One region of the Vibrio echinoideorum genome, then DNA from elsewhere that is predicted to be linked to it. Evidence: predicted binding sites of a transcription regulator. Region 1 holds the regulator's gene; each other region holds the start of a gene.
What was found. The regulator MetJ, encoded in region 1, represses methionine synthesis genes. The targets are predictions, from matches to a motif close to TTAGACNTNTANANGTCTAA.

Region 2: metN (methionine ABC transporter ATP-binding protein MetN) is a predicted target of MetJ. The motif match lies at 2,041-2,060, and genes of this name have one in related genera.
Region 3: metK (methionine adenosyltransferase) is a predicted target of MetJ. The motif match lies at 1,329-1,348, and genes of this name have one in related genera.

The regions. Positions count from the first base shown of each region.
Region 1 is NZ_AP025483.1:247,718-251,871, forward strand. It holds gene OCV36_RS01120 (malic enzyme-like NAD(P)-binding protein) at 5-1,294, shown strand; gene metJ (met regulon transcriptional regulator MetJ) at 1,535-1,855, opposite strand; gene OCV36_RS01130 (O-succinylhomoserine (thiol)-lyase) at 2,064-3,245, shown strand; gene OCV36_RS01135 (bifunctional aspartate kinase/homoserine dehydrogenase II) at 3,248-4,154, shown strand, end outside.
Region 2 is NZ_AP025483.1:790,347-794,500, forward strand. It holds gene OCV36_RS03695 (MetQ/NlpA family lipoprotein) at 1-170, opposite strand, end outside; gene OCV36_RS03700 (methionine ABC transporter permease) at 237-920, opposite strand; gene metN (methionine ABC transporter ATP-binding protein MetN) at 910-1,944, opposite strand; gene gmhB (D-glycero-beta-D-manno-heptose 1,7-bisphosphate 7-phosphatase) at 2,185-2,736, shown strand; gene OCV36_RS03715 (MliC family protein) at 2,802-3,143, shown strand; gene treR (trehalose operon repressor TreR) at 3,233-4,154, shown strand, end outside.
Region 3 is NZ_AP025483.1:479,314-483,467, forward strand. It holds gene metK (methionine adenosyltransferase) at 51-1,205, opposite strand; gene tkt (transketolase) at 1,595-3,589, shown strand; gene epd (erythrose-4-phosphate dehydrogenase) at 3,804-4,154, shown strand, end outside.

The sequences.
Region 1 (4,154 bases):
ACCTATGTCTGAAGACAGCCGCCAAGATCAATCCTCTCAAGAATTATCGCCTCAAGAACAATTCCGTCAGCAAGCTCTTGATTACCATGAGTTCCCAATTCCAGGCAAAATTGCCGTAGCACTGACGAAGCCTGCAAATTCTGCAGAAGACCTAGCACTCGCATACAGCCCTGGCGTGGCTGAGCCAGTTCGAGAGATCGCACAGAACGTAGAGAACGTTTACAAGTACACAGGTAAAGGCAACATGGTTGCTGTTATCTCTAATGGTACGGCGATTCTTGGCTTAGGTAACCTTGGCCCAATTGCTTCTAAACCTGTAATGGAAGGTAAAGCGCTACTGTTTAAGCGTTTTGCTGGTTTAGATTCTATCGATATTGAAGTAAAACACCGCACAATCGATGAGTTCGTTGATACGGTTGCGAATATCGCGGATACATTCGGCGGTATTAACCTAGAAGACATCAAGGCACCAGACTGTTTTGAGATTGAACGTCGCTTGATTGAGCGTTGTGATGTACCTGTATTCCACGATGACCAACACGGTACTGCGATTGTAACGGCAGCGGGTATGCTGAACGCAATTGAGCTTCAAGGTAAAAAACTTGAAGAGTGTAAGATCGTTTGTTTAGGTGCTGGCGCGGCAGCCGTTGCTTGTATGGAGCTGTTGATTAAGTGTGGCGCTCAGCGTGAGAAAATTTACATGCTGGACCGTAAAGGTGTGATTCATACTCGTCGTGAAGACTTGAATGAGTACAAAGCGCTGTTCGCAAACAATACGGATAAACGTACGCTTGAAGATGTTATCGAAGGTGCTGACCTTTTCTTGGGTGTATCTGGCCCTAACCTATTACCAGCTAAAGCACTAACGCTGATGGCTGATAAGCCGGTAGTGTTTGCATGTTCAAACCCAGATCCAGAGATCAAGCCTGAGCTTGCTCACGAAGTTCGTACCGACCTTATTATGGGTACAGGCCGCAGTGATTACCCTAACCAAGTAAACAACGTACTTTGTTTCCCATTCATTTTCCGTGGTGCACTCGATGTGCGTGCGAGCGAAATCAATGATGAGATGAAGTTGGCGGCGGTTAAAGCGATTCGTGAACTAGCGAAAGAAGAAGTTCCGGCTGAAGTACTCGCCGCTGCGGGTGAGACTGCACTGGAGTTTGGCAAAGGTTACATTATTCCTAAGCCTATGGACCCACGTCTGCTTCCTTGCGTAGCAAAAGCGGTAGCGGTAGCAGCCGTTGAATCTGGCGTAGCTCGTATTGAGATGCCTGCTAACTATATGGTTTAATAGCTCAATAGCTCAATAGCTCAATAGCTCAATAGCTTAATAGCTTAATAGCTTGTTATCGCTGTTGCTCTATTGAAGCAAAAAAGAATAATAAAAAACCGACTCACTAGGAGTCGGTTTTTTTATATCTATTACTCACCGCGCAATTACAGGCAGCTTCTACAGAAAGCTTAGCGAGTGACGCTAAAAATAGGGTTCAGCTATAGCGAATCAATATTGAAGGCAGTGACTGAGTTATTGTTATTCTTCGTCAAACGCTTCGAATTCGATACCCATTGCTGTCATCAGTTCTTTTACTTCTGCAGGGATATCATCTGGGCGATCTTTACGAAGGTCTTCATCCGTTGGCAGTGGTTGGCCTGTGTACGCATGTAGAAAGGCTTCGCACAGTAGCTCACTGTTTGTTGCATGGCGTAGGTTATTAATCTGGCGGCGAGTGCGCTCGTCAGTGAGAACCTTTAACACTTTTAGAGGGATAGAAACTGTAATTTTTTTTACCTGTTCGCTTTTCTTTCCATGCTCAGCATATGGGCTTATGTATTCACCATTCCAGTCGGCCATTGCGTACCTTCATCACTTTAGTTGTTAGAATAAATTAATAGTGGTGATTTTAGCGGGATTTACTGCCATAAGCAAAGACATATAGACGTCTAGAAGTGTTGACGTCTCACGTTTATGAAAGTAAAGTGAATAACATATATCTAACACAGCCGCAAAAACCCCACAAGCGGCTGTGATACCCAGACGCCAAACTTGTAAGGAAGCACCTATGAGCAGCCGGAAGCCAGCAACCATCGCCGTACGTACTGGCATCGAGTCAGACACTCAACATCATGCCGTAGTTCCACCTATTTATCTGTCGACTAACTACGGTTTTCCCGCTTTTGGTGAAGTACCAAAGTACGATTACACCCGTTCTGGTAATCCAAACCGTGGTTTATTAGAAACTGCGCTGTTTGAACTAGAATCTGGTAAAGGTGCAGTTGTCACTAACTGTGGTACGTCGGCGCTTAACTTATGGGTGTCTGCTTTCTTGGGTGGCGATGATCTTATTATCGCACCACACGATTGTTATGGTGGTACTTACCGTCTGTTTAACACGCGTTCGATCAAAGGCGACTTTAAGGTGCTGTTTGTTGATCAATCGGATCAAGTTGCGTTGGATGCGGCGATCGCACTTAAGCCAAAATTGATCTTATTAGAAACGCCATCGAATCCATTGGTTCGTGTTGTCGATATTGCAGAAACTTGCCGTAAAGCGAAAAAAGTCGGTGCATTGGTTGCTGTCGATAACACATTTTTGACGCCTGTATTCCAAAAGCCTTTAGAGCTAGGTGCCGATTTTGTTATCCATTCGACAACGAAATTCATTAACGGTCACTCAGATGTGATTGGTGGCGTAGTCGTTACTAAAACAGAAGAGCATGCTGAAGAGTTAGCTTGGTGGGGCAACTGCATTGGTGCGACTGGCACACCATTTGATAGCTACATGACGCTACGCGGTATTCGTACGCTTGGTGCTCGTATGCGTGTTCATGAAGAGAGTTCTCGTGAAATCCTAACTTCGCTACAACAACAAGATCTGGTTGGCACTATTTATCACCCAAGCTTACCTGATCATCCTGGTCATGATATCGCGAAGAAACAGCAGTCTGGCTTTGGTTCAATGTTGAGTTTTGAATTTTCGGGTTCATTCGACGCGCTTAAATATTTTGTTGGCGAGTTAGAGTTGTTCTCTTTGGCTGAATCTCTGGGTGGCGTTGAAAGCCTGATTTGTCACCCCGCGTCGATGACTCACCGTGCTATGGGTGAAGAAGCATTGGCAGAAGCTGGTATTTCTCAGCAACTATTGCGCCTCTCGGTTGGCCTTGAAGATGCCGAAGATCTGATTGACGATCTCAAACAAGCCTTTGAAAAAACACAACGCTTTATCGCTGAAGGGGAGGGTTAATAATGGCAACCTTTCGCCAGCTACATAAATTTGGTGGCAGCAGTTTAGCGAACCCTGAATGTTACCTACGAGTAGTGAACATTCTTAGAGAGTATTCATCAGCAACAGATTTGGTCGTGGTATCCGCTGCGGGTAAAACAACCAACCGCTTAATCGAGTTTGTCGAAGCGCTCGACAAAGATGGTCGTATTGCTCATGAATGTCTGCAAACCCTTCGTCAGTTTCAACTTGAATTGATTGAAACGTTACTTGAAGGTGAATCTGCTGCGCAACTAACGGCAACCATCCAACAAGAATTTACCGCCTTAGGCGAGTTAACGGCTCCCTTGAGTGAAGCGCAAAAAGCGCAAGTGCTTGGGCACGGTGAGGTTTGGTCTTCACGCTTATTGGCGGCTTTGTTGTGCCAAAATGATTTACAAGCCGTCGCTCAAGATGCGCGTGCTTTTTTACGTGCAGAAGTAGGCGCTCAACCTGAAGTTGATCGCGCACGTTCTTACTCTCTGATTAAAGAAGTTCTGGCTCAGCATACGCATTGCCGTGTGGTGATTACTGGTTTTATGGCTCAGAACTGCGAGGGCGAAACAGTGCTGCTCGGCCGCAACGGTTCGGATTACTCGGCAACTGTGATTGGTGCTCTGGCAGAAGTTGAACGCGTAACGATTTGGAGTGATGTGGCTGGTGTATACAGCGCTGATCCTCGTTTAGTTTCGGATGCGTGTTTGTTGCCTCTGCTTCGCCTTGATGAAGCGAGTGAACTGGCTCGCCTAGCGGCTCCTGTGCTTCATAGCCGAACGCTACAGCCTGTGGCTCAAAGTGCTATGGATCTGAGCTTACGTTGCAGTTATCAGCCAGAGGCGGGTTCTACACAGATAGAGCGTGTATTGGCATCCGGTCGTGGTGCAAAAATCA
Region 2 (4,154 bases), 540 kb from region 1:
TACTGCTCTTTTGCTACTTTAGCTGCTACTTCTGCAACTTGTGCTTCAGCACCTGCCATTACGCCAACTTTTACTTTAGAAGTGTCGACTTCTTTGTCACCACAACCTGCTAGTACTAGCGCTGATGCCGCTGCTGCGATAGTAAGTAAACCTTTAAGGTTAAATTTCATAATAATCTCCTTTTAATAAATCTATTTAATTTGGTTCAGACGACTTTGAGTTTGGTCTGTAAGTCGTTATCTGTGGTCAACACGGCGAACTAATGAATCACCGATTGATTGAATAATTTGTACCAGCACAATCAACATCACTACCGTCACAGCCATGATAGTCACATCATAACGGTGGAATCCGTAACGAATCGCGACATCACCTAAGCCGCCACCACCTACGGTACCTGCCATTGCTGAGTAGCTCACCAGCGTTACTAATGTAATTGTTACTGAGTTGATGATAGTCGGTAGTGCTTCAGGAAGCAGAACCTTATTGATGATTTGTGTTGGTGTTGCGCCCATTGATTGAGCGGCTTCCACTAAACCTGTTGGTACTTCAAGTAGCGCACTCTCGATAAGTCGAGCCACGAATGGGATAGCGCCAATCGTCAGTGGAACAATCGCTGCTGTTGTACCGATGAAGGTACCAATCAGCATCTTAGTCAGTGGGATAATAGCAACCATCAACACTAAGAAAGGCACTGAACGACCCACGTTCACAACCGCACCGAGAATTTTGTTTAGCTTGGTGTTCTCTAACAGACCACCTTTTTTAGTCGTATGTAGAATCACGCCTAATGGGATACCGACAGCGAAGCCAACAATGCCTGCTACAGCAACCATGTAAAGTGTTTCGCCTGTTGCGCCTAATAGAAGGTTACCGTTAAGGCTGATCCAGTCAGCAATCTCTTTGAAACTAAAGGACATAACCCAGTACCTCTACCTTTACATTGTTGTCGCGTAGGAATTGAATAGCAGCATTATCATCGGCTTCATTACCGAACAGTTCAGCAACCATCATGCCGAACTTAACGCCACCTGCGTAATCCAAGTCTGAGCTTAAGATGCTGACATCGATATTAAATTTGCGAGCAATTTGCGTCATTAGCGGTGCATCAACGGTTGCGCCAGTAAACTCAAGACGTACTAACGGATAGCTGCTGTTTACGCGAGTCTCTTGTAAGCGTGCTTGGTAATCTTCAGGAATCGTCAGATCCAGCGTTGAGCGAATAAATTGATGTGCCAGCTCTGTTTTAGGGTGTGCGAATATTTCACCCACAGTGCCTTTCTCTACTAGCTCACCATCACCAATGATCGCTACTTCGTGACAGATGCTTTTCACTACATCCATTTCATGAGTAATGAGTAGGATAGTGATGTTCAGCTTGCGGTTGATTTCACGCAACAGCTCAAGAATAGATTGAGTGGTCGCAGGATCCAGTGCACTGGTCGCTTCATCACATAACAAAACTTTCGGGTCAGATGCCAGTGCGCGAGCAATCGCAACACGCTGCTTTTGACCACCACTTAAATTCGCAGGGTAGGTGTCACGCTTGTCTGCTAGGCCAACAAGCTTAAGTAACTCACTGACTTTCGCTTCAATAACCGCTTTATCTTTACCTGCAAGCTCTAAAGGCAGTGCGATATTGTTAAATACAGTACGAGAAGACAGAAGATTGAAGTGCTGGAATATCATGCCGATGTTACGACGCGCTTCGCTAAGTTCTGATTTGCTAAGTTTTGTTAGGTCAATACCGTCAACAATCACTTCACCAGACGTTGGAGCTTCCAACATGTTTACACAGCGGATAAGGGTACTTTTGCCTGCACCTGAAGAGCCGATGACTCCAAAGATTTGACCTTGAGGAATGTGGAGGTTGATATCAATTAAGGCATTGATTTCTTTAGTGCCTTGATAAAAAACCTTGTTGACTTGATTCACTTTAATCATAGGGAAACTCGTGCAGGTAAAACAGAATAATATATCGATAGCTCGCTCGATTTACAGATGATGCTATGGTGTTCTATGATCTAAGTCAATAGATATTTTTACGTCTAGACGGCTAAACGGCGATGGTGCTGCTGAGGTAGAAACAAATCGTTAACGAACGCAAAACTAAATAGATAGTGATGAAGCAAATAAAGCGTGTAATAATTAATGATTAATAGAGAGTTGATAGAGAACTGAATTTTGTCTAAACCTGCTGTTTTTTTAGATCGTGATGGTGTGATTAATGTTGATCACGGCTACGTACATGATGAGCATGACTTTGAATACATCGATGGTGTGTTTGAAGCGGCGAAAGCGTTTAAAGATATGGGCTATTTATTGGTACTTGTGACCAACCAATCTGGTATTGCTCGTGGCAAGTTTAGCGAAGATCGTTTTCTTTCTTTGACGCAGTGGATGGATTGGAACTTTGTCGATAATGGCGTTGAGTTAGATGGTATCTATTACTGTCCTCATCATCCTGAACACGGCATTGGCGACTACAAACAAGATTGTGAATGTCGCAAGCCTAAACCAGGCATGTTCATTTCTGCTCGTGACTTTCTGAAAATTGATATGGCGAACTCTGTCATGATCGGCGATAAAGCTGAAGATATGATGGCAGCAGAAGCCGCTGGTGTTGGTACCAGAGTCTTGGTAAGAACGGGCAAGCCTGTGACTGAAAAAGGCGAGGCTCTAGCAAGTGTCGTGCTTGACAGTATTAAAGACGTACCAGCATTCTTAAAAGGTTAAGACACTAAGATATCTTTCACTTTAGATATAAGTGTCGTTCACTATATTAAGATGAGGAACGCAGTATGAAAGCATTGTTGATAGCATCTCTATGTACGGTTGCATTAGTCGGGTGCTCTAAATCAGCAGCTCCTGAGACTGAGAGCGCAACATCGGATAATCAATTCGTGACTTATCAATGTGAGTCTGACGTTTCGTTCGAAGTGGCTTACCTTGATAATGAAAAAGCAGTATTACGTTTGCCTAATAATGAATATCGCCTGATTCAAATAGCGGCAGGTTCAGGAACGAAATACATCCTAGATGATGGTACATCTGAGGTGGTTAACAGCGTAACTTTACGCACTAAAGGTGACAATGCTCGTCTAGAACTTGATCGTGTCGTCTATAAAAATTGCCGAAAGTAGGTCATAGTTAACTTCTAAGATTTACAAACAGCTAAGTGAGGGATTATGCCCTCACTTTTTCTTCTCTTCCCTTTAACGTTAGACTTTTTATGAGCAAAAAACTCACTATTCTCGATATTGCTAAACTGTCCGGTGTTGGTAAGTCAACCGTATCTCGCGTTCTGACCAACGATCCAAAAGTGAAACCTGAAACCCGAGAAAGGGTGGAAAGAGTAATTCAAGAATCTGGGTATACGCCGTCTAAGTCTGCGCAGTCGATGCGTGGTGGTAGTCAAAAAGTCATCGGTGTAATTATTTCTCGTTTGGACTCTCCCTCTGAAAATAAAGCTGTTAGCACAATGCTGGCCGAGTTGTATCGAGCGGATTACGATGTCGTGATCATGGAAAGTCAGCTTGATAGAGAAAAAGCCAATGAGCACCTTCAGGTTCTCAAGCGTCGTAATGTAGACGGCATAATCGTGTTTGGCTTTACTGACTGCGATATTCCTGCGATCGAAGCTTGGGAGCATAAAGCCGTAGTTATTGCTCTAGATACCGAGAACGTGACATCTATTAACTATGATAACCAGCAGGTCATTGATCGTGCTTTAGCGCATTTATCCGATCAAGGGATCTCTGATGTTGGGTTTATTGGTGTTGATCCTAGCGATAAATCAACCGGTGAACTGCGTTTGAAGGCTTATCTAGAGTGGTGTGAAAATACCAGTTCGATTGCAAACTATCGAACTGGAGAGCTCCACCATGAAAGTGCTTATCAGTTAGTAGATGATGTATTAACACCCACAACTCAAGCTATTGTGTGTGCCAGTGACACGCTAGCTCTCGGCGTGATTAAGCGTCTTCAAGAGCTACAGCGTGAAGATGTGGTTGTTACTGGCGTTGGTGGCAACACTCTGCTCTCTTTTTTGTTTCCTCGTGTCTTTAGTATTGATCCTGGGTATCAATCTGCAGGTAAATTGGCCGCCAATCTATTGATCTCTCAGCTTTTAGGCAATGCAGAGATCTCACATC
Region 3 (4,154 bases), 230 kb from region 1:
CCCTTACTTAAGAAGCAAGGGCTTTAAAGAAACAAATTACAGTGGCTAAATTATTTTAGGCCAGCGAAGTCTGCAAGGATTGCTGCTTTGTCTGTCGCTTCCCAAGGGAATTCTTCACGACCGAAGTGACCGTATGCTGCAGTCTGCTTGTAGATAGGCTGAAGAAGGTTCAGCATTTCTTGAAGACCGTATGGACGTAGGTCGAAGTGTTGACGAACCGCTTCAATGATGATTTCGTGAGCTACTTTCTCAGTACCAAACGTTTCAACCATGATAGATGTTGGATCCGCAACACCGATAGCGTAAGACAGTTGAATCTCACAGCGATCAGCCATGCCAGCAGCAACGATGTTTTTCGCAACATAACGAGCTGCGTAAGCTGCAGAACGGTCAACTTTTGATGGATCTTTACCTGAGAACGCACCGCCACCGTGGCGAGCTGCGCCGCCGTAGGTATCAACGATGATCTTACGACCAGTTAGACCACAGTCACCCATTGGGCCACCGATTACGAAACGGCCTGTTGGGTTGATGAAGAAGTTAGTGTCTTTGTTGATCCACTCAGCAGGAAGTACTGGCTTGATGATCTCTTCCATTACCGCTTCACGTAGGTCTGGCGTTGTTACTGAATCACAGTGTTGAGTCGAAAGAACAACAGCGTCGATACCAACAATCTTACCTTGGTCGTACTGGAACGTTACTTGAGACTTCGCATCTGGGCGAAGGAAATCAAGCTTACCGCTCTTACGTACTTCAGCTTGCTTTTTAACAAGAAGGTGAGAGTAAGTAATTGGAGCTGGCATTAGGATAGGTGTTTCGTTAGTTGCGTAACCAAACATGATACCTTGGTCGCCTGCGCCTTGATCTTTAGGGTCTGCTTTATCAACACCTTGGTTGATATCTGGAGACTGCTTACCAATGGTGTTTAGTACAGCACAAGAGTTAGCGTCAAAGCCCATGTCAGAATGAACGTAACCAATTTCACGTACTGTTTCACGAGTGATTTCTTCGATATCAACCCATGCAGACGTTGTTACTTCACCGCCAACCATAACCATACCGGTCTTAACGTAAGTCTCACAAGCAACACGTGCTTTTGGATCTTGTTCCAAGATGGCATCAAGAACAGCATCAGAGATTTGGTCTGCAATTTTATCTGGATGGCCTTCTGAAACAGATTCAGAAGTGAATAGGTGCTTAGCCATGAGAGCTCCACTTTTAGTTTTTGGGTGCAAATAGTTTTTAGTTGCAAATAGTTAAATGCAAATAATTTTAGGCGTCGCAAGCTAGGAAGCGCCGCCATTAAATACAGTATATTTTGTAGGTGTTTCTACATCTAGACGGCTATTCTAAATTCCAGCGGTCGAATTACAAGCTCTTTTTTATGATATGTCATAACTAAACGTTTGCGTGTCGGTTGAGATCAGCTGTTACCAAGTGACGTAAATGTTCGAAAATTGCGAAAAATGACCGTTAAAATGCCAGTAAAACGTTTGCAGTCACTAAAGTCGTTTGAGAGAATACCCGCGCTAATAAAAATGAAAACTTTAGCATCAATCTCTTTTTTAAATCGCTTATGTACTCAGGAGCAGACATGCCTTCTCGTAAAGATCTAGCCAATGCAATTCGCGCACTTAGCATGGATGGCGTTCAACAAGCAAATTCAGGCCACCCTGGCGCACCTATGGGTATGGCTGACATCGCTGAAGTTCTTTGGCGTGGTCACTTGAACCACAACCCATCAAACCCAGAGTGGGCTGACCGCGACCGTTTTATCCTGTCTAACGGCCATGGTTCAATGTTGATTTACTCTCTGCTTCATCTTGCAGGTTACGAGCTTTCAATTGAAGACCTTAAGAATTTCCGTCAACTGCACTCTAAGACTCCTGGTCACCCAGAGTACGGTTACGCTCCTGGTATCGAAACGACTACTGGTCCTCTAGGTCAAGGCATTACCAACGCTGTTGGTATGGCGATGGCTGAGAAAGCACTTGCGGCACAGTTCAACAAAGAAGGCCACGACATCGTAGACCACTACACTTATGCATTCATGGGTGATGGCTGTCTGATGGAAGGTATCTCTCACGAAGCATGTTCTCTAGCCGGTACGCTAGGTCTTGGTAAGCTAGTTGCTTTCTGGGATGACAACGGTATCTCTATCGATGGCGAAGTTGAAGGTTGGTTCTCTGACGATACACCTAAGCGTTTTGAAGCTTACGGCTGGCACGTAATCCCGGCCGTTGATGGTCACGACTCTGATGCTATCAACGCGGCTATCGAAGCAGCTAAAGCGGATCCTCGTCCAACACTTATCTGTACTAAAACTATTATCGGTTTTGGTTCTCCAAACAAAGCGGGTACGCACGATTGTCACGGTGCTCCACTAGGTGCTGATGAAATCACAGCAACTAAAGCAGCGCTAGGTTGGGAACACGGTCCTTTCGAAATCCCAGCGGATATCGCAGCTGAGTGGAATGCGAAAGAAGCAGGCGCAGCGAAAGAAGCAGCGTGGAATGCTAAGTTTGACGCATACGCAGCTGCTCACCCAGAGCTAGCAACAGAATTCAAACGTCGTACTAACGGCGAGCTACCCGCTGAGTGGGAAGAGAAAGCATCGGCAATCATTGCTGATCTTCAAGCTAACCCAGCAAACATCGCATCACGTAAAGCATCTCAAAATGCACTAGAAGCGTTCGGTGCTATGCTACCTGAATTTATGGGCGGCTCTGCTGACCTTGCGCCTTCTAACCTGACTATGTGGTCTGGTTCTAAGTCGCTAACCGCTGAAGACTTCTCTGGTAACTACATCCACTACGGTGTACGTGAATTCGGCATGACGGCGATCATGAACGGTATGGCTCTGCACGGCGGTTTCGTACCGTACGGCGCAACGTTCCTAATGTTCATGGAATACGCTCGTAACGCTATGCGCATGGCGGCTCTGATGAAAATTCAGAACATCCAAGTTTACACTCACGATTCTATTGGTCTTGGCGAAGATGGTCCAACTCACCAACCGGTTGAGCAGATTGCTTCTCTACGTCTGACTCCAAACATGAGCACATGGCGTCCATGTGACCAAGTTGAGTCTGCAGTTGCTTGGAAACTGGCAATTGAACGTAAAGATGGCCCTTCTTCGCTTATCTTCTCTCGCCAAAACCTAGCACAACAACCTCGTGACGCAGAGCAAGTGGCTAACATCGCTAAGGGTGGCTACATCCTGAAAGATTGTGAAGGCAAGCCAGAGCTTATCCTTATCGCGACTGGTTCTGAAGTTGAACTAGCCGTTAGCGCTGCGGTTGAACTAACAGCTGAAGGCAAGAAAGTACGCGTAGTATCTATGCCTGCAACAGACGCTTTCGATAAGCAAGACGCTGAATACCGTGAGTCTGTACTTCCAGCTGACGTAACAGCACGTATTGCTGTAGAAGCTGGCATCGCTGACTTCTGGTACAAGTACGTTGGCTTCGGTGGCAAGATCATCGGTATGACAACGTTCGGCGAATCTGCACCAGCAGGCGAGCTATTCAAGATGTTCGGTTTCACTACTGAAAATGTAGTAAACACTGCAAAAGAGCTTCTTGCTTAATCATTGATTGCTAGCCTTGTGCTAACAATGAAATGAATGAAAAAACCGAGCTCTAAGCTCGGTTTTTTGTATCTGGGATTTGTTTTCACTTAGACTAATACCTACAAGCAACAGATCAATCTGTCATAAGTAAGCTGAATTATTCAAGTAATGCCTTTTAGGTAGGATTCAGTTATCATCTGTTGCACGAAATTTTGGTTAGATGTACGGAACTATGCTAAAAGTCGCGATAAACGGATTTGGAAGAATAGGGCGCAATGTATTGCGCGCTATCTATGAAAGTGGCAAAAGCCAACAAATCAAAGTAGTAGCTGTCAATGAGCTTGCTCAGCCTGACGCTATGGCTCACCTATTACAATACGATACCAGTCACGGTCGCTTCGGTAAGAAGATCTCCAACGATCAAGAGCACATCTATGTCCATCATGGCATTGGTGCAGAAGATAAAGGAGAGTTTGATACGATTCGTATCTTACATCTTGCTGATATTGAGTTGTTGCCTTGGCGTGACCTTGAGGTTGATATTGTTCTCGATTGTACAGGTGTTTACGGTTGTCGAGATGAT